3 regions of the Actinomadura sp. GTD37 genome follow, and region 3 is predicted to be linked to each of the others. Evidence: riboswitches for the same ligand, from Rfam matches in the RefSeq annotation. Region 3 holds a riboswitch; each other region holds the start of a gene.
The links. A riboswitch is a leader RNA that binds a small molecule or an ion and turns the genes downstream of it on or off. The one in region 3 is predicted to bind cyclic di-AMP.
Positions count from the first base shown of each region.

Region 1: linked by a shared signal. The riboswitch ahead of ACA511_RS17410 (CHAP domain-containing protein) and the one ahead of ACA511_RS14175 (CHAP domain-containing protein) in region 3 are both predicted to bind cyclic di-AMP.
Region 2: linked by a shared signal. The riboswitch ahead of ACA511_RS31700 (NlpC/P60 family protein) and the one ahead of ACA511_RS14175 (CHAP domain-containing protein) in region 3 are both predicted to bind cyclic di-AMP.

Region 1 covers NZ_JBGNUS010000002.1:706,633-714,471, reverse strand. The annotation lists gene ACA511_RS17420 (M48 family metallopeptidase) at 1-901, opposite strand, end outside; gene ACA511_RS17415 (hypothetical protein) at 898-2,217, opposite strand; gene ACA511_RS17410 (CHAP domain-containing protein) at 2,257-3,099, opposite strand; cyclic di-AMP (ydaO/yuaA leader) riboswitch at 3,109-3,249, opposite strand; cyclic di-AMP (ydaO/yuaA leader) riboswitch at 3,406-3,598, opposite strand; gene ACA511_RS17405 (NlpC/P60 family protein) at 4,107-5,027, opposite strand; gene ACA511_RS17400 (NYN domain-containing protein) at 5,335-6,597, opposite strand; gene ACA511_RS17395 (DEDD exonuclease domain-containing protein) at 6,887-7,839, shown strand, end outside.
Region 2 covers NZ_JBGNUS010000007.1:276,020-283,858, forward strand. The annotation lists gene ACA511_RS31690 (FHA domain-containing protein) at 1-108, shown strand, start outside; gene typA (translational GTPase TypA) at 181-2,034, opposite strand; cyclic di-AMP (ydaO/yuaA leader) riboswitch at 2,251-2,401, shown strand; gene ACA511_RS31700 (NlpC/P60 family protein) at 2,409-3,428, shown strand; gene ACA511_RS31705 ((deoxy)nucleoside triphosphate pyrophosphohydrolase) at 3,777-4,172, opposite strand; gene ACA511_RS31710 (Mut7-C RNAse domain-containing protein) at 4,182-4,958, opposite strand; gene ACA511_RS31715 (amidohydrolase family protein) at 4,979-6,268, opposite strand; gene ACA511_RS31720 (MarR family winged helix-turn-helix transcriptional regulator) at 6,330-6,857, shown strand; gene ACA511_RS31725 (NlpC/P60 family protein) at 6,867-7,839, opposite strand, start outside.
Region 3 covers NZ_JBGNUS010000002.1:7,612-15,450, forward strand. The annotation lists gene ACA511_RS14165 (glycosyltransferase) at 1-659, opposite strand, end outside; gene ACA511_RS14170 (CDP-glycerol glycerophosphotransferase family protein) at 643-3,558, opposite strand; gene ACA511_RS14175 (CHAP domain-containing protein) at 3,839-4,585, opposite strand; cyclic di-AMP (ydaO/yuaA leader) riboswitch at 4,597-4,750, opposite strand; gene ACA511_RS14180 (PP2C family protein-serine/threonine phosphatase) at 5,214-7,076, opposite strand; gene ACA511_RS14185 (hypothetical protein) at 7,290-7,839, opposite strand, start outside.

The DNA.
Region 1 (7,839 bases), 700 kb from region 3:
CGTGCCCGACGATCGACTCGATCCGCGGGCGCGGCGACTTCAGCAGCGTGTCGTAGAGGACGATGCGGCGCGTGGAGCCGAAACCGGACACGTAGGCGTTCAGCGCCGTCGTCCGGCGGGAGGCGTCCGCGACGAGGACGTCCCGCACGGGCACGCCGTCCCGTTCCGCCATGGCGAGGAGGTCGCTGCGCAGCGGCCCCCGCTCCAGCGAGTGGAACTTGTTGAAGACCGGCTCGACGGCGACCGGGTAGATGAACGACACGAGGACGACGAGGACGAACCCGCCGGCGGCGGCGCCCGTCCACCAGTAGCGGGGGAAGCGGCGGACGAGCGCGTAGAGGAGCAGCAGCGCGATCGTGTAGACGACCCAGGTGACGCCGAGCGACTTGAGCTGGTCGACGAGCCAGGCGGGCCAGCTCTGCGTGGACAGCCCGTAGCGGCGCAGGACCGACTCGCTCCAGACGTCGAACGGGAGCCCGGCGAGGCGCAGCACCGTCGTCAGCGCGAGGACGGCGAGGACGACGCGGAGCGGACGGCGGCGGACGCGGGCCGTGACGCGGCCGATGAGGCGGGCGCCGAGCGGAGTGAGGCCGAGGACGAGGACCACCGCGAGGCCGGCCAGGAGCCCCGCGTAGGCGGGCGGGTTGACGGCGGAGTCGAACGCCCTGGAGCGGGCGATCTCGGCGGGGGAGAAGTCGAGCGCGGGGTCGGCGGCGGCGTGCCCGCCGGGGACGCGGCCGGGCAGCGGGTTCCACGGGGTGGTCAGCGCGAGCACCGCGCCCACGGCGACGAACAGCACGGCGGCGGCGGTGCCGGCGGCGACGCGGGGGCGCCGCGTCCCGCTCGCGTCCGCCTCCGGCGGGGGGACGGCCCCCGGCTCCACCCGGTTCGCTGCGCTCATGCGAGCTCCTTCTTCACATAGTCGCGCCACAGGGTGGTGAAGCGGTCGCGGTTGAGGCCGAGCGCGTCGCGCAGCGCGGCGGCCTCGGGGGCGCGCCCGGCGGCCCGGTAGAGCCGCACGAGCGTCGCCTCACCGTACCGGTCGGCGACCATCCGGCAGGCGAGCCAGGCCTCCTGGTAGGACTGGGAGAGGCGCGGGGAGCCGCCCGCGAAGTCGGCGGCCGCCGGCAGCGCGGCCGGGAGCCGTCCCGCGGCGACCTCGCGGCGCAGCTCGCCGGCCGCCGACCGGACGCCGATCCCGGCCCGCCGGTAGCCGACGTAGTCGGCGAAGCCCTCGATGAGCCACAGCGGGGTCCGCCGGTCGCGGGCGCCGCCGGTGGCGACGTGGGTCAGCTCGTGCGTGAGGACCACGTCGCGGCCCAGTTCGTTGAGCCGGCCGAAGGTGCCGGGGGAGACGATGACGCGGTCCTCGCCGCGGCCCGCTCCGCCCGGTCCGCCGGCCGAGGGCGCGACGGCGGCGAGGGCGGCGATCTCGTCGAGGCTCTGGCCGGGGCCCGCGAGCGCGGACGCGAGCCGCGGGTCGGCGGGGACGAGCGCGACGACCCGCTGCGCCCAGCCCCGGCCGACGACGCCGGTGACGACGGGCACGGCGGCGTCCAGGCGCTCGGCGATGCCTTCGAGGCCGGTGGTGTCGCCGATGGCGAGGGTGGCGCGGCCTCTGACCACGGTGAGCGGGCCGCCGTCCCAGATGTCGGCGTCGTCGGTGAGGCCGCGGGACGTCCCGTCTCCGACGATCGTCCACGTGCCGAAATCGGGGGCGAGGGTGAGGTACCGGGTGCGGGCCACATGGCCCTTGTCGAACCCCCGCAGCTTGTAGCGCATCTCCACGCGGACGACCGCGCTGTCCCCGTGCACGGCCTGCGTGCCGGAGAGGCGCTCCTGCCAGCCCTCCAGCGGGAGCTTGCGGAGGTTGTCGTACATGCGGGACTGGACGTCCTGGAACGCCTTCGGCGCGTCGCTCACCGTGGCGAGGAAGGCGACGCGGTCGCCGCTCCGGACGGCTCGCGTCCGGTTGGCGAGGACGGCGGCGGCGGCGCCGGGGCTGAACGTCCCGGCCGCCGTGGACGCGCCGTCCCGGGACGCGCGGCCGTCCGGCGCGCCGCCGCCGGACCGGGCGCCGAGCACGCCGGCGCCGCCCGCGAGCAGCGCGGCGGCCCCGCCCGCGCCCAAGGCGAGGGCCCTGCGCCGCGAGACGGGGCCGCCGTGCTCCGGGGCGCCGGGCTCGGGGCCGCCGTGCTCCGGGGGGCCGTCCTCCATGCGCGTGATCCTATGCAGCCCGCGCCGCCGGGTGCGCCGTCACGACCCGTAGTCGGGGTATCCGTAGCCGACGACGTCGTCGGTCGAGCGCTCCTTGACCTTGACGGCGTTGCCGGTGTTGCCCTCGACGGCCTCGATGGTGCCGTCGTCGACCTTCTCGACCACCAGGCCGACGTGCCGGATGTCCTTGACCGCCTTGCTGCCGCTCCAGGCGTAGAAGACGATCGCGCCGGGCCTCGGCTCGGTGCCCCAGCGGCCGTGCTCCTGGAACCACCTGGCGTGCTCGACCGTCCAGGCGTCGCTGCCGACCTGGTCGGCGAGGCCGACCTGCTCGCCGACCCAGGACACGAACATGTCGCACCACTGGGCGTCGCTGTAGCCGCCGACGGAGCCGCCGTCGCGGGCGACCGTCTCCTTGGCGCGGGCGGTGCCCATGTACCACTTCTGGAACTTGGTCTCGCCGCCGCCGTCCTCCTGCACGCCCACCTGGGACTTGGCGATCTCGATGGCCTCGGCCGCGGTGGGCCGCGACGCGGAGGCCCGCGGGGCGGCCCTCCTGGGGGCGGCCGCCTTCGGCTCGCCCTCCGGCGCCTTCCCCGGCGCCGCCTTGGACGTGCCGCCGGACCCGCCTTCGGACGTGCTCTTCGACGGTTTCCGCTCCGCCTTCTGGGCGGTGGCGGCGCCGGCCGCCGTGGCCGCCGGGGCGGACCCGAACGGCAGGACGGACGCCTGCGCGGTGGCCGCGGCGGTGCCGAGGACGGCGGCGCCGACGAGGATGCCGCCGGTCGTCCACCAGGTGACGGTCAGGGAGTTCTGCTTGCGGTGCCTGCCCGAGGACTTCTCGGGCCTGCCCGGGGTCTTCTTGCGGTGCGCGCCTGGCACGGGGGAGTCTCCTCGACTTCCATGCCGCCTACCGGGTTAGCTGACGGGTTCGGGCGTGGAAGCCGCCCTACGGCCTGCGGGCAGGCCGATTCACCCCGAAACGAGAAGGACACGATGGGTCCCCGGCTCCGCGTCCGGCGCGCGTGCGCGCGGCGGACGCGGACTCGGCGGTGGCGTGCCCCGTTGCGGGCACGCCGGTTCGGATGTGGATGCTCCGGCGGGCGGGGCCGCCCGCGGAGCGCAGGGGTGCTCGGGACGCGGCCGCGTCTGCGGCCGCGCCCGGGCGACGCTGCGGAACTCACTCCTTCGTTCTCCCAAGACGCCTACCGGGTTAGCTGACGGGTTCGGGCGTGGAAGTGGCCCTACGGCGGCTCTCACCGGAACGGGAGAGACGCGCCGATTCACCCCGGTCGCCGGAATGCCCGTCCGGGAGGTGTCCCGGACTCCGGCGGTGTGGGTCCCCGGTTCCGCGCTGCGGCGGATTCGGCGCTGCCGCTGCGATCCTGGGGGCGAGATGGGGCCCGGCGCGGGACCTGTCTCCCGCGTGCGAAAGAGCGGCGCTGATGTTGTGGACGGACGCCTGCCCCATGCCGGGGGGCGTCCGGATGCCCGGTCCGGAGGAAACCGCCGTGGCAGCGCTCTCAGCGCCATGCACGCTGCGGGCGTGCGCACGGTGGGCCGGGCCGGCCGCGGCCTGCGTGCAGGCCGCGTGCTCTGGCGGTGCGGCACCGTCGGGTGCCGCGGGGCGGCGCGTGGGTCGTGCCGCCCGGGGGGAGCGGCGCGTGGCTCGCGCCGCCGGCACGCGGCGGCTGGATGCGCCGCGTGGGGCCGAAGCGCCTGGTGGGCGCCGCGGGTCCGCGGCGTCTGGAGGGCGCCGGGGTGGTGACAAGGTACCAAAGCCCCAACAGAAGGCAAACCCCCCCAAAATCAACAACGGACCAGGTCAAGCCTGGTCCGTTGCCGACGAGAGCTCCGTCATGCCCCGCGCGGGGGGCGGCGGCGGGGCGTCAGGGACGCCCGGCGCCGTAGTAGCCGTTGAGGTAGTAGCCCGACGTGATGCTCACGATCTGCACGTTCTTGCCGGTGCTCGGAGCGTGGATCATCTTGCCGCCGCCCACGTACATCCCGACGTGGCCGAGGCTGTTGAAGAAGACCAGGTCACCGGGCTGGAGGCTGCTCTTGGCCACCCGCTTGGTGGCGGCGTACTGCGAGTTGGTCGTGCGGGTGATGCTGACGCCCGCCGCGGCCCACGCCTTCATCGTCAGGCCGGAGCAGTCGTAGGAGCCCGGACCCTCCGCGCCGTACTGGTACGGCTTGCCGAGCTGGGCGTAGGCGAAGTCGAGCGCCGTGCGCGCCGAGCCGCTGGCCGGGCCGTTGTAGGTGCCGCCCGTGCCGCCGCCGCCCGAGGCCCCGCCGCCGGAGGACGTGCCGCCGCCGAGGCTGCGCAGCAGCGTCTTCTGCTTCTTGACCTGCTTGTCGAGCTCGTTCTTCTTCTTCTTGAGCTCGTCCTGCTTCTGCTTCACCTCGTCGTAGGCCGTCTTGGCCTGCGACTGCTCGCGGCGGAGCCGCTGCGCGGTCGCGAGGAACTGGGTGAGCTGGGAGCTGCGCTCGTGCGACAGGTGGGAGAAGACGGCCGCCTGGTCGAGGATGGCCTGCGGGTCCCTGCTGCCCACGAAGCCCGTCACGTCCGCGGAGTCGCCGTTCTTGTAGGCGTCGGCCGCCATCTGGGCGATCCGGGAGCGCTGCTGCTCGAAGGCGGTCTGCTCCTGCTTGCTGGCCCTGGTCGCCGCCGTGTACTTCTTCTTGGCGACCTTGAGCTTCTCCATGTTCTGGTTGTACTTCTCGACCTCTTGGTCCATCAGCTCGTTGAGCTTGTCGAGCTTCTTCTGGGCCTGCGCCCTGGTCGGCTTGGGGTCGGCGTGCGCCACCACCGGGACAGACGCCAGGGAGGCCGTCAGGCTCAGGCAGACGACGGCCGCCAGGCGACGGGAGGCGCCTCTGCCCGCCTTGCCGCCCCTCCGGTCACGCCTCTGCGCTGGTGCCCCGATGAGATCTTTGGCCACGGTCCGTTTCGCCCCTCTCAGTCCACGACGTCAGCCGATGACACTAGCGACGGGCAACAACCGTCACAACCGATTCGTCACTCTTTGATTGATATCGGCGATCATTGTCGCTCATTCGTGATGACATGATCACAGAGCGCGACGCGTCCCTTATGAAAGCCTTATGGGCTCCTTATGACCGGGCCAGCCGGCGCAGCAGCAGCGCGGACGGGCAGGCCCGCGCGTCGGCCCGGCGGGCCGCGTCGGCGACCTCCCGGTCCGAGGACACCACGACCACGGGACGGCCCGGCGGCTCGGCCCGCACCAGCTCGACGATCATCTCGTCCGCCGTCTGGCCCGGCGCGCTGAACCGCACCCGGACCCCGCGCGGCGCGACGATCGCCACCGGCGCGTCCAGTTCCGCGCCGTCGAACACGCACGTCACCTCGGCGCGGGTCTGCGCCGCGAGCCCGCCGAGCCCGGACACCAGCCGGCTGCGCTGGTCCGACAGCGGCAATTCCCCGTAGCCGGTCTTCGTGACGTTGTAGCCGTCGACCACCAGGTGCACCTGCGGCAGCGTCAGCAGCCGGTCGAGCAGCTGCGGGTCGCCGTCGGACACGGCCCGGCCCGGCAGCGCCCGGTGCGGCTGCCCGCCGACCACGTCGGCGGGACGGCCGATCGTGGAGGGCAGCGCCAGCTCGCGGCGGACGCCCTGCGCCGCGTCCACGAGCGTGTCGAGCAGCATCCGCAGCCGGACGTCGTCGACGTTGCGGCCCTCCCGCGCGGCGCGCTTGGCGGTCTCCGCGGCCGCCTCCGCCTGCGCCGCGCGGGCGCGCAGCCTGCGCAGCTCCTTCTCGGCCGCCGCCGTCGACTCGCGGGCGGCGGCCAGCTCCAGCTCGCTGCCGGCGGCGACCTCGCCCGCCCGCTCCTCCGCGGCGCGGAACCGGGTGCGGGCGTCGTGCAGCTTGCGGCGCAGCTCCGCGACCTCGGCCTTGGTCTCGCGCAGCTCGGCGCGCAGCTTGTCCAGCTCGGCGGAGCGCGCGCCGCGGGCGGCGGCCAGCTCGTCCTTCAGCGCGGCGACGCGGCGCTCGGCGGCCTCCTCCTCCGACGCGGTCGCGGAGCGCTCCAACTCGGCGCGCGCGGACTCGACGAGCCCGGTCCAGCCCGCCGGGCGCAGCAGGTAGGCCAGCACCGCGACGCGCACCGGGTCGGCGGCCGGCGGCACCCGCCCGTCCTCGACCGCCTCCACGAGGCCGGCCTGCGTCTCGCGCAGCGGCCCGGCGACCCGCGCCCGGAAACCGGGGTCCTTCTCCAGCACCGCCGCGATGTGCTGCCCGGCGAGCTTGGCGCGCTTGCGGCGCTCGAACCGCGCGAACCGGCGCAGCGGGGCGGGGACCTCGTCGGCGGGCAGCGACCCGATCAGGTCGGCGGCGGCCTCCACCACCGACTGCCGCACGGGTTCGGGAAGGGGCCTGCCCAGACTCTCCGCGGACTCCGCGCAGCCGGGGGTCGCTTCGGGGCCGCTGTCGATGATCCCGCTCCTTCCGGGCTACGCCGCCGGTGGGCTGTGTCTTCCCTGCCGCCCCGGGTCTAATCGGCGATCGACAAGGGCGGACGTGCGATCGGACGAATCGCGCCGGGCTCCCCCGAGCCGTCCCCCGCGGCCCCCGCCCGGCGGGACGTGCCGGCGCGTCCAACCCTAGCGGCCCGAGCTTCTGTCGGTGGGGTCCTCTACGGTCGCGCACATGACGGCTGCGCACGGTGTCCAGGGCGCCGGTACTCGGGCCGAGGCCGTCCAGGGCACCCTGGACGACCTGGGCACCCCGCTCTCCGAGGTCACCTTCGTGGTGGTCGACCTGGAGACGACGGGCGGCTCGGCCGCCGACTCGGCCATCACCGAGATCGGCGCGGTGAAGGTCCGCGGCGGAGAGGAGCTCGGCGAGCTGGGGACGCTCGTCGACCCCGGCGGCCCCGTCCCGCCGTTCATCACCGCGCTGACCGGCATCACCACCGCGATGGTCACGGCGGCGCCGCGCATCGAGTCGGTGCTGCCGGCGTTCCTGGAGTTCGCGCGCGGCTGCGTGCTCGTCGCGCACAACGCCCCGTTCGACATCGGCTTCCTGAAGACGGCCTGCGCCCAGAACGGCCGCGCCTGGCCCGCGTTCCCCGTCGTCGACACCGTCGACCTGGCGCGGCGCGTCCTGTCCAAGGACGAGGTGCCCAACTGCAAGCTCGGCACCCTGGCCCGCTTCTTCCGGACGTCCAACGAGCCGACGCACCGCGCGCTCGCCGACGCCCGCGCCACCGTGGAGGTCCTGCACGGCCTCATCGAGCGGCTCGGCTCGTTCGGCGTCACCTCGCTGGAGGAGATGCGCGGCTTCGCCAAGGCGCCCACGCCCGAGCAGCGCCGCAAGCGCCACCTCGCCGACGACGTGCCGTCCACCCCCGGCGTCTACCTGTTCGAGGACCACGCGGGCGAGGTGCTGTACGTCGGCAAGAGCGGCGACCTGCGCTCGCGCGTCCGCAGCTACTTCACCGGCTCGGAGACGCGGTGGCGCGTCCGGGAGATGGTCGGCCTCGCCGAGAACGTCCGGACGATCGTGTGCGCCACCGGGCTGGAGGCCGAGGTCCGCGAGCTGCGGCTGATCGCCGAGCACAAGCCGCGCTACAACCGGCGCTCCAAGTTCCCCGAGCGGGC
Region 2 (7,839 bases), on a different contig from region 3:
ACGTTCGTCAACGGCGAACGCCTCCCCCGGGGCGTGGAGGCGCCCCTCCGCGACGGCGACCAGCTCCGCCTGGCCGCCGACGTGACCGGGACCGTCCAGCTGAAGTGACCGGTACGTGAAAGGGCGGCCCCGGGGTTCTCGGAACCCCGGGGCCGCCCCCCTTTCACACGGCGGTGAAGGTCAGCCGGCGCGCTTGGTGCGGGCGCGGGTGCGCTCGCGCTCCTTGGCGTCCAGCACGACCTTGCGGATGCGGACGTTCGCCGGGGTCACCTCGACGCACTCGTCCTCGCGGCAGAACTCCAGCGCCTCCTCCAGCGACAGGTTGCGGGGCGGGGTGAGCCGCTCCAGCTCGTCGCCGGTGGACGACCGCATGTTCGTGAGCTTCTTCTCCTTGGTGATGTTGACGTCCATGTCGTCGGCGCGGGAGTTCTCCCCGACGATCATGCCCTCGTACACCTCGGTGGTCGGCCCGACGAAGAACGTGCCGCGCTCCTGCAGGTTCGTGATCGCGTACGCGGTGGCGACGCCGGTGCGGTCGGCGACGAGCGAGCCGGACGGCCGGGTGCGCAGCTGGCCGAACCAGGGCTCGTAGTCCTCGAAGACGTGGTGCGCCATGCCGGTGCCGCGCGTCTCGGTCATGAACTCGGTGCGGAACCCGATCAGGCCGCGGGCCGGGACGAGGAACTCCATCCGGACCCAGCCGGTGCCGTGGTTGGTCATCTGCTCCATGCGGCCCTTGCGGACCGCCATCAGCTGCGTGACCGCGCCGAGGTGCTCCTCGGGGATGTCGATCGTGAGCCGCTCGACCGGCTCGTGCCGCTTGCCGTCGATCTCGCGGGTGACGACCTGCGGCTTGCCGACGGTCAGCTCGTAGCCCTCGCGGCGCATGTTCTCGACCAGGATCGCGAGGGCCAGCTCGCCGCGGCCCTGCACCTCCCACGCGTCCGGCCGCTCGGTCGGCAGCACCTTGATCGACACGTTGCCGACCAGTTCGCGGTCGAGCCGGTCCTTGACCATGCGGGCGGTGACCTTGGTGCCCTTCTCCCGGCCGGCCATCGGCCCGGTGTTGGTGCCGATCGTCATCGAGATCGCGGGCTCGTCCACGGTGATCAGCGGCAGCGGGCGCGGGTCGTCGGCGTCGGCGATGGTGTCGCCGATCATGATGTCGGGGATGCCGGAGATCGCGATGATGTCGCCCGGACCCGCGTCGTCGGCGGGCTTGCGGGCGAGCGCGTCCGTCATCAGCAGCTCGGTGATCCGGACCCGCTCGACGCTGCCGTCGTGCCGGAACCAGGCGACCTGCTGGCCCTTCTTGATCGTCCCGGCGTGGACGCGGCAGAGCGCGATCCGGCCGAGGTAGCTGGAGGCGTCCAGGTTGGTCACGTGCGCCTGCAGCGGCGCGTCCGGGTCGTAGGACGGCGCCGGGATCGTCTCGGTGATGACCGAGAACAGCGGCTCCAGGTCTTCGCTGTCCGGCATGGCGCCGTCGGCGGGCTTGGCGAGCGAGGCCCGCCCGGCGCGGCCGGACGCGTACACGATCGGGAAGTCGATCTGGCCTTCGTCGGCGTCGAGGTCCATGAACAGCTCGTACGTCTCGTCCACGACCTCGTCGATGCGGGCGTCGGGACGGTCGGTCTTGTTCACGACGAGGATCACGGGCAGCCGGGCGGCGAGCGCCTTGCGCAGCACGAACCGGGTCTGCGGGAGCGGGCCCTCGCTGGCGTCCACCAGCAGGACGACGCCGTCCACCATGGACAGCCCGCGCTCCACCTCGCCGCCGAAGTCGGCGTGGCCGGGCGTGTCGATGATATTGATCGTCAGCCCGTTGTGCTTGACGGCGGTGTTCTTCGCGAGAATGGTGATGCCCTTCTCGCGTTCCAGGTCGTTGGAGTCCATGACCCGGTCGTCGACGTCCTGGTTCTCGCGGAAGGCCCCGGACTGCCAGAGCATGGCGTCGACCAGCGTCGTCTTGCCGTGGTCGACGTGGGCGACGATCGCGACGTTCCGGAGGTCGTCGCGCGTGGAGATGGGCATGCGGGTTACCTTGCGTGAGGTTTCAGGAGAGTCGCCGCAGAAACGCGGCAGCACTCCATTCTACGCGCCGCCGTGCGCCGCCCCATCCCGAGCGCGTCCGTCCCGTCCGCCACAGGGCCTCCCGCGCCTTCACACGGGCCTCCGATTCGCCATCTTTGCTCGTTCTTTGTAATCTGCCCGAGATCCGGTCGTGCGGAGCCCCACCCCCACGGGGCTGCGACCGGGACGCCGAATCTCCCCTCCGCGGGGAGAACCGGGGACCCACGCAACTCGGGGTGAATCGACGCACGTCGCAGGACGCGCGCCGTAGGGCGACTCCTGGCCCGAACCCGTCAGCTAACCCGGTAGGCGCGCGAGGAGAGGAGAACACCGGCTTGGCACCGGACCCCCACCGGCGGCGTCGCGTCACGCCCGCCGCCACCGCGGCGACCATGCTCCTGATCGGCCTCGGCGCCACCGCGCCCGTCGCCGCCCACGCCGCACCGCCGTTCCGGACGGCCGCCGCCGTGGCCGCGCCGAACCCCACTCCGACGACGGAGAAGGGGCTGCGCAAGAGCCTGAACGCGCTGAACGAAGAGGCCGAGATCCTCACCGAGAAGTTCAACAAGACCCGCGTGGACCTGAAGGCCGCGCAGAAGGCCCAGCGGGACGCCGCCAAGACGGCGCAGACCCTGCGTTCCCAGGCCGCCCCCTCCCGCGAGCAGCTCGGCCGGATGGCCGCCGCGAACTACATGGCCGGCGCCCCCGACGCGATCTTCGGCGCGACCGGATCCCCGGACGGGCTGTCCGACGGCGCCTACCTCGTGCAGAACCAGGCGCACGCCGTCCTCGCCCTGCGCAAGCAGATCGAGCGGGCCGAGGCCGCCGAACGCGACGCGAAGGCCAAGACCGCCCGGGTCGAGAAGGCCTGGGACGACGCCAAGAAGGCGCGCTCGGCGGCGAAGGCCAAGGTCGCCGAGGTGATGAAACGCCTCGACAAGCTCTCCACCACGCACGCCAGCGACCCGCGCACCGGCCTCACCGCGACCATCAAGGGCTCCGACCTGCCCGCCAAGATGGCCCGCAAGGCCTACGGCAAACTCGGCTCCCCGTACGTGTGGGGCGCCGCCGGCCCGAGCAGCTTCGACTGCTCCGGCCTCGTCGTCTGGGCCTACGCGCAGGTCGGCAAGTCCGGCCTGCCGCACTACACCGGCGACCTGTACCAGCTCGGCACGAAGGTCTCCCAGAGCCAGCTGCGCTCCGGCGACCTCGTCTACTTCGGCAGCAACCTCCACCACATGGGCATCTACCTCAGCGGCGGCAAATACCTGCACGCCCCGCAGACCGGCGATGTGGTGAAGATCTCCAAACTGTCGGACCGGTCCGACTTCGCGGGCGCCAACCGAATCACCTGATTCGCGCCCCCCACGAGCGTCGGGGGCTTCCTGCGGCGCGGCAGGAAGCCCCCGCGGTTCTTATTGCTTCGCCCTCGGCGTCAGGCGCTGGCGCGCCCTCCTTCAACGGCCGAAGCGGCGATCGCTCTGTTCATCGCTTCGCCCTCGGCGTCAGGCGCTGGCGCGCCCTCCTTCAACGGGCAAAGCGGCGATCGCTGCATCGCTTCGGCTCGCCTGGCGGCTCGCTGCGCGATCAGGTTTCTCGCAGGCTCGAAACCTGCCTTCGGACGCGATCGCAACGTTCAGGTCGTTGCCGGCTCAGGTTACGGACGTTCATGCTCAGGTCGTTGCGTGGTTGCGGCCCTGGGGCTAGGCGAAGCCCTCTTGGGCGATGACGTCTATGACGGGGCGGTCGCCTGGGAGCCAGTCGACCTCGTAGAGCTCGTGCGGGGACAGCCAGCGGAGCGCTAGGTGCTCCAGGGCCCGGGGCTCTCCCTCGGTGATCTCGGCCGTCCACACGCGCAGGAGGCTGCGCCCGCTCAGCCGCCAGTCGCCGCCGATCCGGCGGCCGAGCCGCACCTTGATCGCCAGTTCCTCGTGGCACTCGCGGACGAGGGCGTCCTCGTCCGACTCCCCCGGGTCGACCTTTCCGCCCGGCAGCTCCCAGCCGCCCGCCATGTGCGGCGGCTCGGCCCGCTGCGCGCTGAGCAGCCGTCCGTCCGCGATGATCGCCGCACCTACGACAACGAGATCGATCGCAACCAGCCCCTCTCCCTAACGCTCCGAAATCGCGGCCTCGGTCCCGCGGACCGACTCGACCAGCCGGACCGAGGCCCGGACGATCTCCTCCAGGTGGCCGCCGTGCGCGCCGCGCCAGTAGAGCTGCCCGCAGTCGGCGCAGCGGCCGTAGACGTCGTAGTTGCGGCGCGTCCCCGCCTCCAGGTCGCCCGCGATCTCGCTCTTGTCGACCGGGACCAGCTCGCCGTTGCAGGCGGTGCAGCGCGTCCACGGCCGGAGGACGGGGGCGAACCGGCCGAGGAGGTCGCGGAGCTGGTCGTCCGGCCGGGAGCCGCGGACGTAGGCGCCGAACCACAGCGCGCGGCGGCGGAGGAGGCCGCGGTCCTGGGTGAGGAGGACGCGGCGCTCCGCGTTGGCCTGGACGACCAGCGCCGGGTCGTCCATGTCGTTGTGGTAGGCGGTGTCGAGGCCGAGGAGGCGCATCCGCCGGGCCAGCGTGCCGAGGTGCACGTCCAGGAGGAAGCGCGGCGCGGCCTGGCCGGGCTCCAGCGGGACGGGCTGCGGACGCGGCACCGCCGCCACGTGGACCTCGTCGCCCCCGTCCGGCCGGGCGGACGGTTCGACCCGCGCGCCGCCGATGGTCATCGGGCCCGCCTCGGGCAGCGGCACGCCGAGCGACTCCACGAGGTGCCCCAGCGTCGACGTCCCGTCGCAGGGCACGCGGGTCACGGGCTCGCGCCGCGTGGCCGGCAGGAACATCAGCAGTTCGCCGGCGACGCGGATGGTTATCTCCGACTCCACGCCGATCAGCATGCCACGCGGCCCCGACGGATTTACGCGTGCGCCACGTGCGCCGCGGACTCGGCCAGCGAGCCCAGCAGTGCCGGGACGTCGTGGCCGCGCAGCACTCCGCCGCGCTTGACCGCGCGGCCGCCGACGAGGACGGTGTCGACGTTGCGGGTGTCCGCCGACAGGACGACGGCCGCGACGGGGTCGTGGGCTGACGCCGCGCCGAGCGTGTCGGTGCGGAGCACGAGGAGGTCGGCCTGCTTGCCGGGGGCCAGCGAGCCGGTGACGTCCGCGAGCCCGGCGGCCTCGGCACCCTCGATCGTGGCCATCCGCAGCACGTCGGCGGCCGTGAACCCGAGGCCGGCGCCGCCCGGACGTCCGCGCTCCAGGACGTAGGCGGCCCGCATGACGCCGAACATGTCGCCGGGGCCGCTCGCGACCGTGTCGGCGCCGAGCCCGGTCGCGACGCCCGCGTCCCGGGCCCGCCCGGTCGGCGGCGGGCCCATGTCGAGGGCGGCCTCGATGAAGGGCGTGACGGACGCCGTCCCGCCGCTGCCGGCGATCCGCTTGAGCGCCTCGCCGGTGTAGTGGTTGGCGTGCACGTAGTTCGTCGGGTGCTCCAGCAGCCCGTGCTCGTCGAGGAACGCGAGGCCGCGGGCGGCGCTCTCGGGCCCGTGCCCGCCCATGTGCGCGGTGACCGGCAGCCCGAGGTCGCGGGCCAGCCGCCATTCGGCCAGCGCGCGGTCCGCGCCCGCGATCTCCGGGCCGAGCGCCGCCATCGCCATGGTGAGCGGTCCGGCGGGCGCGCCGGAGTACGCGCGGTGGACGCGGCGGGTCTCGGCGCCGAGCGCGTCGAGGTCGCCGCCACCGCCGTAGCAGTAGCCGAACACGGCCCTGATGCCGGACGCGCGCAGCGCCTCGACGTTCGCGTCCGTGTGGCCGGGGCCCAGCTGGATGTGCGCCCAGTCGACCAGCGTCGTGATGCCGGAGTCGAGGCATTCGAGCGCGCCGGCGAGCGTCCCCGCGTACACGTCGTCCGGACGGTGGCGGGGCGCCAGTTCGCCGAGGACGCGCTCCAGGTAGGCGGGGAGCGTGGCGTCCGGCAGGATCGCGCGGATTCCGGCCTGCCAGGTGTGCCGGTGGGCGTCGACGAAGCCCGGCATGACGATGCGTCCGGTCGCGTCGATCACTTCGGCGTCCGGGGGCGCGGGCAGTCCTGGGCCGACTGCGGCGATGCGGCCGTCCTCGACGAGCACGTCGGAGTCCGCGAGCACCGTCGGGACGGGGTCGGTGTCGATGACGGTGCCGTTCCGGAGCAGGAGGGTGGGTGTCATGGCATGAAGCTTAGGAAAAAGCTTTTCCAAAAGCAATATGCGGAGCGAGTACGCTCTGGCTGTGCACGTGGACGACGACGGACGGCGGCGCGACGACATCGACGCCGCGGCCGAGACGTGGCGGCGGGACGGCCTCGCCGAGCCGCTCGTCGCGATGCTGGAGGTCAGCAAGCGGGCCGGGCGGATCGCCATGCTCGTCCAGCAGGCCATGCGCCCCGAACTCGCCGGGCTCGGGCTCACCTACGCCGAGTTCGAAGTGCTGACCGTCCTGCGCCGGGAGGGCGAGCCGTACCGGCTGCGGCCGAGCGAGCTGACCCGGTCGGCGTTCCTCACCTCCGGCGGGACGAGCAACGTCCTGCAGCGGCTGCAGAAGGCCGGGTACGTCGAGCGGGAGGCCAACGCGGGCGACGCGCGCAGCCGCTTCGTCCAGCTGACCGGGGACGGCCTGCGGGTCACCGAGCAGGCCCTGCGCGCGGCCGGGACCGCGCACGAGGAGGTCATGGCCCGCGTCCCGGCGGAGGACGTCCGCGCCGCCGCCGACGCACTCCGCGAGATCCTGCTGGCCGTCGGCGGGCGCCGGTTCCGCTGACCGCGCCGGTCAGGGCCGCCGGGCGGCCAGCTCGCCGACCTTCTTCTTGAAGTCGGGCCGCGCGAGCGGACGGGTCACGCCCACCCAGTCCGGCCGCTTGTACGACTTCACGCCGATCGCGGGGACGCACGTCGAGCAGCTCGCCACGATCATCTTGCCCTTGCCGATGACCATCCCTACGTGGCCCGGATTGTCCGACGACGTGCCCGGCCCGGAGTTGAAGAACACCAGGTCGCCCGGCTGCTCCTTGCCCTTGCCGACCTTCACGCCGAACGGCCACTGCTCGAACGTCGTGCGCGGGATGCTCAGACCCGCCTTCCGGTAGGCGGCCTGGAGGAGGCTGGAGCAGTCCCACGCGTCCGGGCCGTTCGCGCCGAACACGTACGGCTTGCCGCGCTGCGCCAGCGCGAACTCGATGATCGTCTGGACGAGGCCGCCGACGTTCGCGGGCAGCTCGTTGTCCTCGCAGTTGACGCCGTTCGCCTGGACGACCCTGAAGTCGCCGCCCACGTAGCGCTTCGCCCAGTCGAGGACGAGGTCCACGTAGTCCGACGAGTGGTTGTACTGGAAGATCGCCGTCTTCATCCGCTGCGGGGCGCCGTTGTGCTTGAGGTAGGCCGCCGCCGAGGGGATCGCGTCGGCCGGGTCGTAGCGGTCCTTCTTGCCGTCCTTGTTCCCGTCGACGCCGAACGACTTGAACGTCGCGGCCAGGAACTGCATCGGGCCGCCCGCGCCCGCGTAGTTCTCGCCGCCGGCGACGCCGGGGAGCGTCGACCGGCCGTGGTCGGTCTCGACCTTGCCCACGCCCGCCAGCACGTTCCACGGGATGCCGTACTTCTTGCCCGCCTCGTGGTACAGCTCCAGGTAGTTCGCCGGGACGGCCTTGGCGTCGTCCGCCGCCGCGGGCTGCGCGTCCGCGCCGGCGACGTCCACGCAGCCGCCCCCGCCGACCCCGCCGCCGAACATGAACTGGCTCGCGCCG
Region 3 (7,839 bases):
TTCTCCTGCGACAGGCGGCCGACGCAGGCCACCACGGGAAGGTCCAGCGTGGGATGGACGGTCGGCGTGACGTGCAGCGGGTTCGGGATGTGGTCGACGTTGGTCATGCCGTCCCTCGCCCAGGCGTCGGCGTCCTCGGCGGTCAGCACCAGCATCCGGTCCGCGTCCGCGTAGTGCTCCTTGACCCGCCGGTACCGCGTCGACCTCCGGGTGGCCTTGTACGACTCGTGGCTCATCGCCACGACCCGCAGCCCGGACGTGTCGGCCAGCCGCACCCACTCCATCGCCCACACCTGAGCCACGATGACCACGGACCCCGGCCCGGCGGCGGCGAACAGCTCCGACAGCCGGGCGGCGCCGCGCCGCTGGGCCGCGGACCGCCGCATCTCCCGCGCGTGCGCCGCCGCGTTCAGGTGCTCCGCCGGCCTCCGCGGACGCCACGCCAGCACCGGCGCGCGCCAGTCGCGGTGCAGCACCTCGACGGCGTAGGACCCGTCGCGGCCGTGGTGGTAGGGCTCCGGCCCGCGGGTGATCCCGACGAGGGTGACGCGGTCGCCGCGTCCGGCCAGCAGCCGCGCCATGTGGTGCGCCCAGCGCTGGAGCCCGCCCATCTCGTCGGCGTTGTTGCACACGATGAAGACGTCACGCGGTGCGGCCATGCCTGCTCCCCCTGCGGCTCGGGCGTCTCGCCCCGTGGCCCGGCCCGGCGGCCGGGAAGTAGCGGTCCGCCACCGTGCGGGCGGCGGTCCCCCGGTCGTGCTCGCCGAAGCGCGCGGCGAACGCGCGGCGCCGGGCCGCGTGGGCGGCCTCCGCCGCGTCCAGCCCGGCCAGCGCCGCGACGAGTTCCTCCTCGCCGCGGGTGACCGGCCCGGGCCCGTGCAGCTCCAGGTCGAAGTAGCCGGTCGCGAGGTCCCGGCCGTCCGGGACGTGCAGGATGATCGGCCGGTCCAGCAGCGCGAAGTCGAACATGATCGAGGAGTGGTCGGTGATCAGCACGTCCGCGAGGAGCAGCAGCGGGGTGACGTCGGGCACCGCGCCGACGTCCCGCATGACCGCGCGGGCTCCGGGCGGGACGTTCGCCCGGCACAGGTAGTGCGGCCGGACGAGCAGCACGTACTCCCCGCCCAGCACCCGCTCGAACACCTCCGGGTCGATGGGCGGCTCCAGCAGCCTGACGGGCCGCCCCTTCGGCCCGGTGGCGAACGTCGGCGCGTACAGGACGGCGCGGCGCCCGCCGTCGAGGCCGAGCGACGCGCGGAGCGAGGCGACCTCGGCGGCCAGCTCCGGGTCGCCGTCCACCCCGTTGACCAGGGCGTCGTTGCGCGGGTAGCCGGCCGGGAGCAGCTCCGAGCGGACCCCGAGGCCGGCGCACAGCGTCTCGGCGTCGTGCGCGGAGCGCACCAGGAAGCAGTCGTAGCGCTCCACCATCCGGCGCAGCCGGGCCCTCTCGGCGGCGGGGCCGCTCTTGAGGCCCGGCTGGTCGAGGCCCATCAGCTTGAACGCCGAGCCGTGCCAGGTCTGGATATAGGTGGTCCCGGGGCGTTTGCGGAGGCCGTCGGGCAGGCCCTGGTTGTCGACCCAGTACTGGGCGCGGGCCAGCGCCAGGAAGTACCCCCACGAGCCGCGCCGGACGAGCCTGGCGTCGTCCGGGAACCCCTTCGGGGAGGACGCGTACGCCCACACCGCCGTCACCGGCCGGCGCGTCCTGCGCAGCTCCCGGTAGATGTACTTCGGGTTGTCCGAGTAGTGGCGGCCGAGGTGGCTCTCGAAGACCACCTGGCCGGCCCGGACGGGCAGCCGGCTCAGCACCCGGTTGAACACGGCGACCTTGGTCTCGCGGGCGGTCAGCCGCTTGCGGACGGACTTCTCCAGGCCCCGCGCGCGGCGCCAGGCGAGCCGTCCCGCCCGCGACCGGGCGGCGCCGAGCGCGGCGGCCCCGGCGAGCCGCGCCCACGGGTTCGCCGTCTCCAGCGCGAAGGCCAGGTGCCCGCCGCCCGTGACGTACGAGCGGAGCCGGTCGGCGGCGATCCGCGTCAGCCGGGGCCGGACGGGCAGCGCGACGCCCGCCAGCGGCGGCGATCCGCGTCCCTCGGCGAGGCGGGTGACCATGTCCTCGCCGTTCACCCGGACGCGGAGCCGGACGTCCCAGACGGGGTCGACGAACCCGATCGGCCTGATCCGGCGGACCGGGTCGAACTCCGCCCGCCACACCAGCCGGTCCCCCTCGTGCCGGACGGCGGCGCGGGCCCGCGCCGCGCGGGCGCGGCGGCGCCGGTCGCGGAACTCCAGGGTCGCGGCCAGCTCGGCGTCCGGGGGGATGCGGCCCAGCGGGTTGAGCACGGTCCCGGCCAGCAGCACGCGGTCGCCGCGCATCTCCAGCCGCGTCACCGTGTTCGCCGGGCGCAGGTCCTGCAGGGGCCGGACGTGGAAGCCGAGGCCCGTGACGTCCAGGACCCGGCGGCCCAGCGTGCCGCGCGGCCCGCCCGCGCCCCAGTAGACCCGCCCGTCCCGCTCCACCAGCCGCGCGCGCAGCTCGGGGCGTTCGGCGGTCCGGTACTCGGCGGCGGCGAGCGCCCCCGCGTGGTCGCCCTCGCGGATCAGGTACGCGGCGATCGCGGGCAGCGGGTTGGCCAGCTCGAACGCGCGCGGGTCCAGCTCGGCCAGGTAGCCGGCCGCCAGATCGAGGAAGCGGGCCCGGTGGCGCGGGTCGCGGTCGCGCAGCTCCCGCAGGTAGAGGACCAGGTCGTGGTTGACGAACTTGACGTCCTTGGCGCGCCGCAGGTCGTGCGCGCCGCGCAGCGCGAACAGCATGTCGATGCGCCGGTGGATCTCCAGCCGGTCGGCGAAGTTGGCCAGTTCGGCCCGCCGGTTGGAGATCGACGGCTCCGCCGCCCGCTGCCGGACGAGCCAGTTGTAGACGCGGTGCGGGATCACCGCGGTCCGCTCGGCCGCCAGGTACGCCTCGGCGGTGAACAGCAGGTCCTCGTAGTGCAGCCGTTCGACGAACCGCAGCCCGTGCTCCTCCAGGAAGCCGCGCCGGTACGCCTTGTTGGTCGAGAGGGTGTCGTAGAGGAGGCGGGGGTTCTCGCTCAGCGATTCGTAGACGGCGCTGCGCTGGTAGAGCCAGGGGTACCAGGGGCGGACGCGGCCCTTCGCGCCCCGGGGCAGGTCCAGGAAGATCCGGTCGCACAGCCCGGAGACCATGTCGGCGCCGGTGTCCTCGGCGGTGGCGAGCAGGTTGAGGCAGGCGTGCCGGTCCAGCAGGTCGTCGCTGTCGAGGAACATCACGTACCGGCCGGACGACGCCTCGATCCCGGTGTTGCGGGGGCGGCCGCAGCCGCCGGAGTTGGACGGCAGGCGGACGGCCCGGACCCGTCCCGGGTGCGCGGCCGCGAGCCGGTCGGCGGCCTCGCCGGTGCCGTCGGTGCTGGCGTCGTCGACGATCACGGTCTCGACGCCGCCCAGCGACTGCGCCAGCGACGAGGCGACGGCCCGGGGGAGCCGCCGGGCGTCGTTGTAGGCGATCACCACCACGCTGACATCCGGGCGCACCCGCATGGGCATCCCCCTTCGCCAGTTCCCCGGGGGCTGGGCGCGCCCCGGGCGCCGGTCGGACGCGTTGCGAGGGATTCCTATCCAGGAACGCCGCACTGAGGTCCAAGGGGGATCAAAGGCTGGTATTGCTTCGCATTACCCGCCTTCAGCGGATGCATGGGACACATCCCCCGAGGAGGCGCGGACACCGCCCCGGAAACGCCCGAAGGCGCCCGGCCGGAGCCGGGCGCCTTCAGGTCTTGCTCGTACGCGTCTTTACGCGTCGTGTCGTTGCCGGGAGGGATCAGGCGGCGTAGTCGGGGTAGCCGTAGCCCACGATCTCGGACTTGTCGCGGACCTTCTTCTGCACCTCGTCGTCGCTGTTGCCCTCGATGGTCTTCACGGTGCCGTCGCCGTTGTCCTTGACGACGAGGCCGACGTGGTCGATGTCACCGATGCCGCCCTTGTTGCCGCCCTGCCAGTCGAAGAACACGACGGCGCCCGGCTTGGCCTTCTGGCCCCAGCGGTCGGTCTTCTTGAACCAGCTGGCGTGCTGGACGGTGTAGGCGTCCCAGCCCATGTTCTTCACGCCGGTCTGGGCGCCGAGCCAGGAGACGAACATGTCGCACCACTGGGCGCCGTTGTACGCCTTGACCGAGAAGCCGCCGTCGCGCTGCGCGGTGGCCTTGGCGTGCGGGGTCGAGACGTACCAGTCGTGGAACTTGGTCTGCTTGCCCTTGCCCTCGCCGATGCCGACCTGCTTCTCGGCCAGCTTGATGACCTCGGTGGCCTGGACGGCGCGCGGCGGCACCTTGTAGCCGGCCTCGCCGGCCTGCTCGGCGGTCATGCCCGACGACGCCTTCGACGCGGTGCCCTGCTCGGCGACCGCCGCCGCGCGGGCCGGGGTCTCGGCCTCGGCGCGGCCACCGGCGAGGGGGTTGAGAACTGCGAGCCCGACGGCTCCCGCGACGACGGCGCTGACGGCGACGCCGACGGCCTTGTCCTCGGGCGAGAAGCGGTTGAGCGAAAGTCGATCGAAACGACCGGTCATGCAGGGAATCTCCTTGTCTTCCATGACGCCTACCGGGTTAGCTGACGGATTCGGGCATGGAAGTAGCCCTACGGCGCGACTCTCGGCGCGCCGATTCACCCCTGGAACATTGGGTCCCCGGCTCCGTCCGGTCGTCCGACCGGACGGACTCGGCCTCGCACCGCACAGGGCGGCGCAGACTATTCGGATTTATCTCAGCGACTGATCTCGATGAGGGGGCGCGCGTCTTCTGGCGCGCATCGCGTGCGGACACCGCTCCGCGATCCTCGGCCGTACGCGGTACGGCCGGCGGCAACGCATGGGGTGCGCTGCGTGATTCTGATAGAAGGTATCAACCCTCCCAGGAAAAGCAAATGAGCCACAAAACTCGGTCTTGCCCGCTCAAAGCCCTTCCAAGGATTCTTCAACACCGCCGGGCCCCCGTGTCTTCCCGATCTTCACCGGAGTGGGCCTCAGGCCCTTGCCTCGCGGTCTTACCGCGTGATGACCAAAGGGTAAAGAACCCCCGGGAGGGCGGCGGCCGGCACCCGTCGCGGGGCCGCGGGCAGGCCCTCGGCGGCCCTTCCCCGCGGTTCAGGTGAGTGCCGGATCACACTCCGCGGCCATCCGAGGGTGCGGGTGCGACAGGTCACTCGACGTGCAGCGCGAACAGCGTGGTGTCGTCCGCGGCCCGGTCGTGCTCCATGCGGGCGAGGACCTCGTCCAGCACCCGGTCCGGGCGCTCCGAGCAGTCCCGCAGGATCACGGTGAGCCGCTCGATGCGCTCGTCCAGGTCCGCGTCCCGGCGCTCCACCAGGCCGTCGGTGTAGAGGAACAACAGGTCCCCGGGGCTGAGCTCGGTGGTGATCGTCGTGTACTGCCAGCCGGGCATGGCGCCGAGCATCGGGTCGCGGACGACCTCCAGCGTCGTCGCATGGGTCCCCCTGACCAGGATCGGCGGCGGATGGCCCGCGCACGTCCACTCCAGCACCCGCCGGGACGGGTCGAAATGGGCGACGATCGCCGTCCCCGTCGCGGGCGGGTCCATGTTGCCGACCAGCTCGTTCAGCCAGCCCACCAGCCGTCCCGCCGGCTCCCCCGTGCAGGCGAGGCCGAGCAGCCCGTTCCGGGTCCGCGCCATCGCGGCGGCCGCCGGCAGCCCGTGCCCGGCGGCGTCCCCGATCGCGAACACGGCCCGCCCGTCCGGCATCACCCGCGTCGCGAACCAGTCCCCGCCGATGCGGGCGGTGCTCTCCGCCGCCAGGCTGCGGACCGCCATGCCGAGGCCCGGCAGCTGCTCCACCTCGTCCTCGTCCGGCAGGATCGCGCGGCGCAGCGTCACCGCCACCTTGCGCTCCTGCGCCGTCCGCGCCTGCTGCTTGAGCATCTGCCGCCGGGTCTCGGCCAGCGCCCGCTCCACCCCCCGCCGCCGGGTGATGTCCTGCGAGATGATGTTGATCGAGACCGGCAGCCCGGATTCGCCCAGCACCGGCTCGGCGAACACCCACAGGTGCCGCGGCGTCCCGTCCTGGCCGATCACGCGGTGCTCGGCCTCCACCGGCTCCCGCCGCGAGAACATCGTCTGGACGGCCTCCTCCATCAGCGGAAGGTCGTCGTCCGCCACGGCCTTCGGCAGGTCGTGCGGCATCTGCGGCACCTCGTCCGGGGTGAGGCCGTAGTTGGCCAGCATCTGCGGCGTCCAGTCCGCCTCCCCGGTCGCGAGGTCCCACTCGCCGAACCCGATCAGCGCCAGCCGCTCGACCCGCTCCATCCGCCGCGCGACCCTGTCCTCCGCCACGTGGTACCGCCACGTGACGCACACCCCGGTCGGCACCCGGACGCACCGCACGCTCATCCGGGACGAGCGGGACAGGCCGCGCTGGGCGGTGGAGTACGGGATCGAGTCGCGTTCCAGCCGGGTCCCCGCCTCCAGGACCCCGACGTACTCGTCGAAGAGCCCGCTGAGCACCGCGCCCGGATCCGTCCGCAGCAGCCGGAGGCCGGTCAGCTCCTCCTTGCCGCGCCCGAACATGTCCCGCGTCGCGCCGTTGGCGTCGGCGTAGAGGAAGTCCGCCACGTCGCCGGCGGCGTCCCTGACCGGCACGAGGTGGACGCAGGAGTCGAGCGTCCCGTCCAGCACCGCCCGCGCCACCGGGTCGTCCCCCATCCCGGCGAGGATCTCGGCGTCCCCCGCCGTGTCCTCGGCCGTCACCCGGGCCAGGACGTCCTCGGCCTCCGACAGCACGTCCTCGCGCTCGGTGGTGCGGCCCTCGGCCCGCGGCGCCCGGCGGCCCGCGAGCACGGCCCCCACCGGCCCGCTCCCGGCGTCCTTGACCAGCAGGGACGCCGCCTCGGCGAGATCGATGTCCAGGTCGCGCGCGAGCCAGATCAGGTGCTGCAGGGCCTCCCCCGGCGGGACGCCGAGCCGCCGGGCCAGCACGACCCGCGCCTCCGCCAGCATCGCGCGGTCATGCGCGGCGCCCCGGAGGTCCTCCGGGTCCGCGACGTGCACACCGGGCTGAATGCCTTCCGCTTCCGCCAACCCCGTCCCCCGTTCGGACTCACCTGCCCCTGGGAGAAAAAAGCTACATACGCCAGCGAAGGACTATTCGCCCACAACCCGGCAACACGCCAGGTCTTTGCCCGGGTTTTCCGTTCTCGTCCGAACTCCACCGCTTCCGCTGACCGTCTCTCGACGGAACCCTTCCACAACGAGTGATCCTCGTCACACCGTCCGGTAGACGTCCCTGGTCAGCGCCGTGATCCGCGCCGCCGCCGTGCGGAACGACGTGCCCGCCGACTGCAGCGTCAGCACTACGACGATCTTGTCGCCGACCACCCCGGTCGTGTGCAGGACGGGCCGCCCGATCCCCAGACCGGGCCCCCACGCCGCGGGCCGCACCCCGCCCCCGCACGGCTCCGCCGGCACGTCCCCGAACCCCGACCACCCCTGCTTGACGGCGCGCGGCCCCTTCACCGCCCGCGGAATCCCGAACGTCTGGTCGAACCCGTCCTTCCCGCACGGCGTCGACCTCCGCAGCTGCTCCATGACGAACTCCCCCGGCGCCGCCTCCAGCAGATACCGGTACGTCTTCACCACGTCCCTGGCACTGAGCGCCGTATACCCCCAGAACCCGGGCTTCTCCGCGGGCGGCGGCGCCGTCTCCGCCAGCCCCACCCTCCGCACCATCCGCTCGATGATCTTCCCCCGCCCGCCCCGCCGCCAGAACTCCGTCGCCGCCTGGTCGTCACTCGACCGCAGCATCGACGCCAGC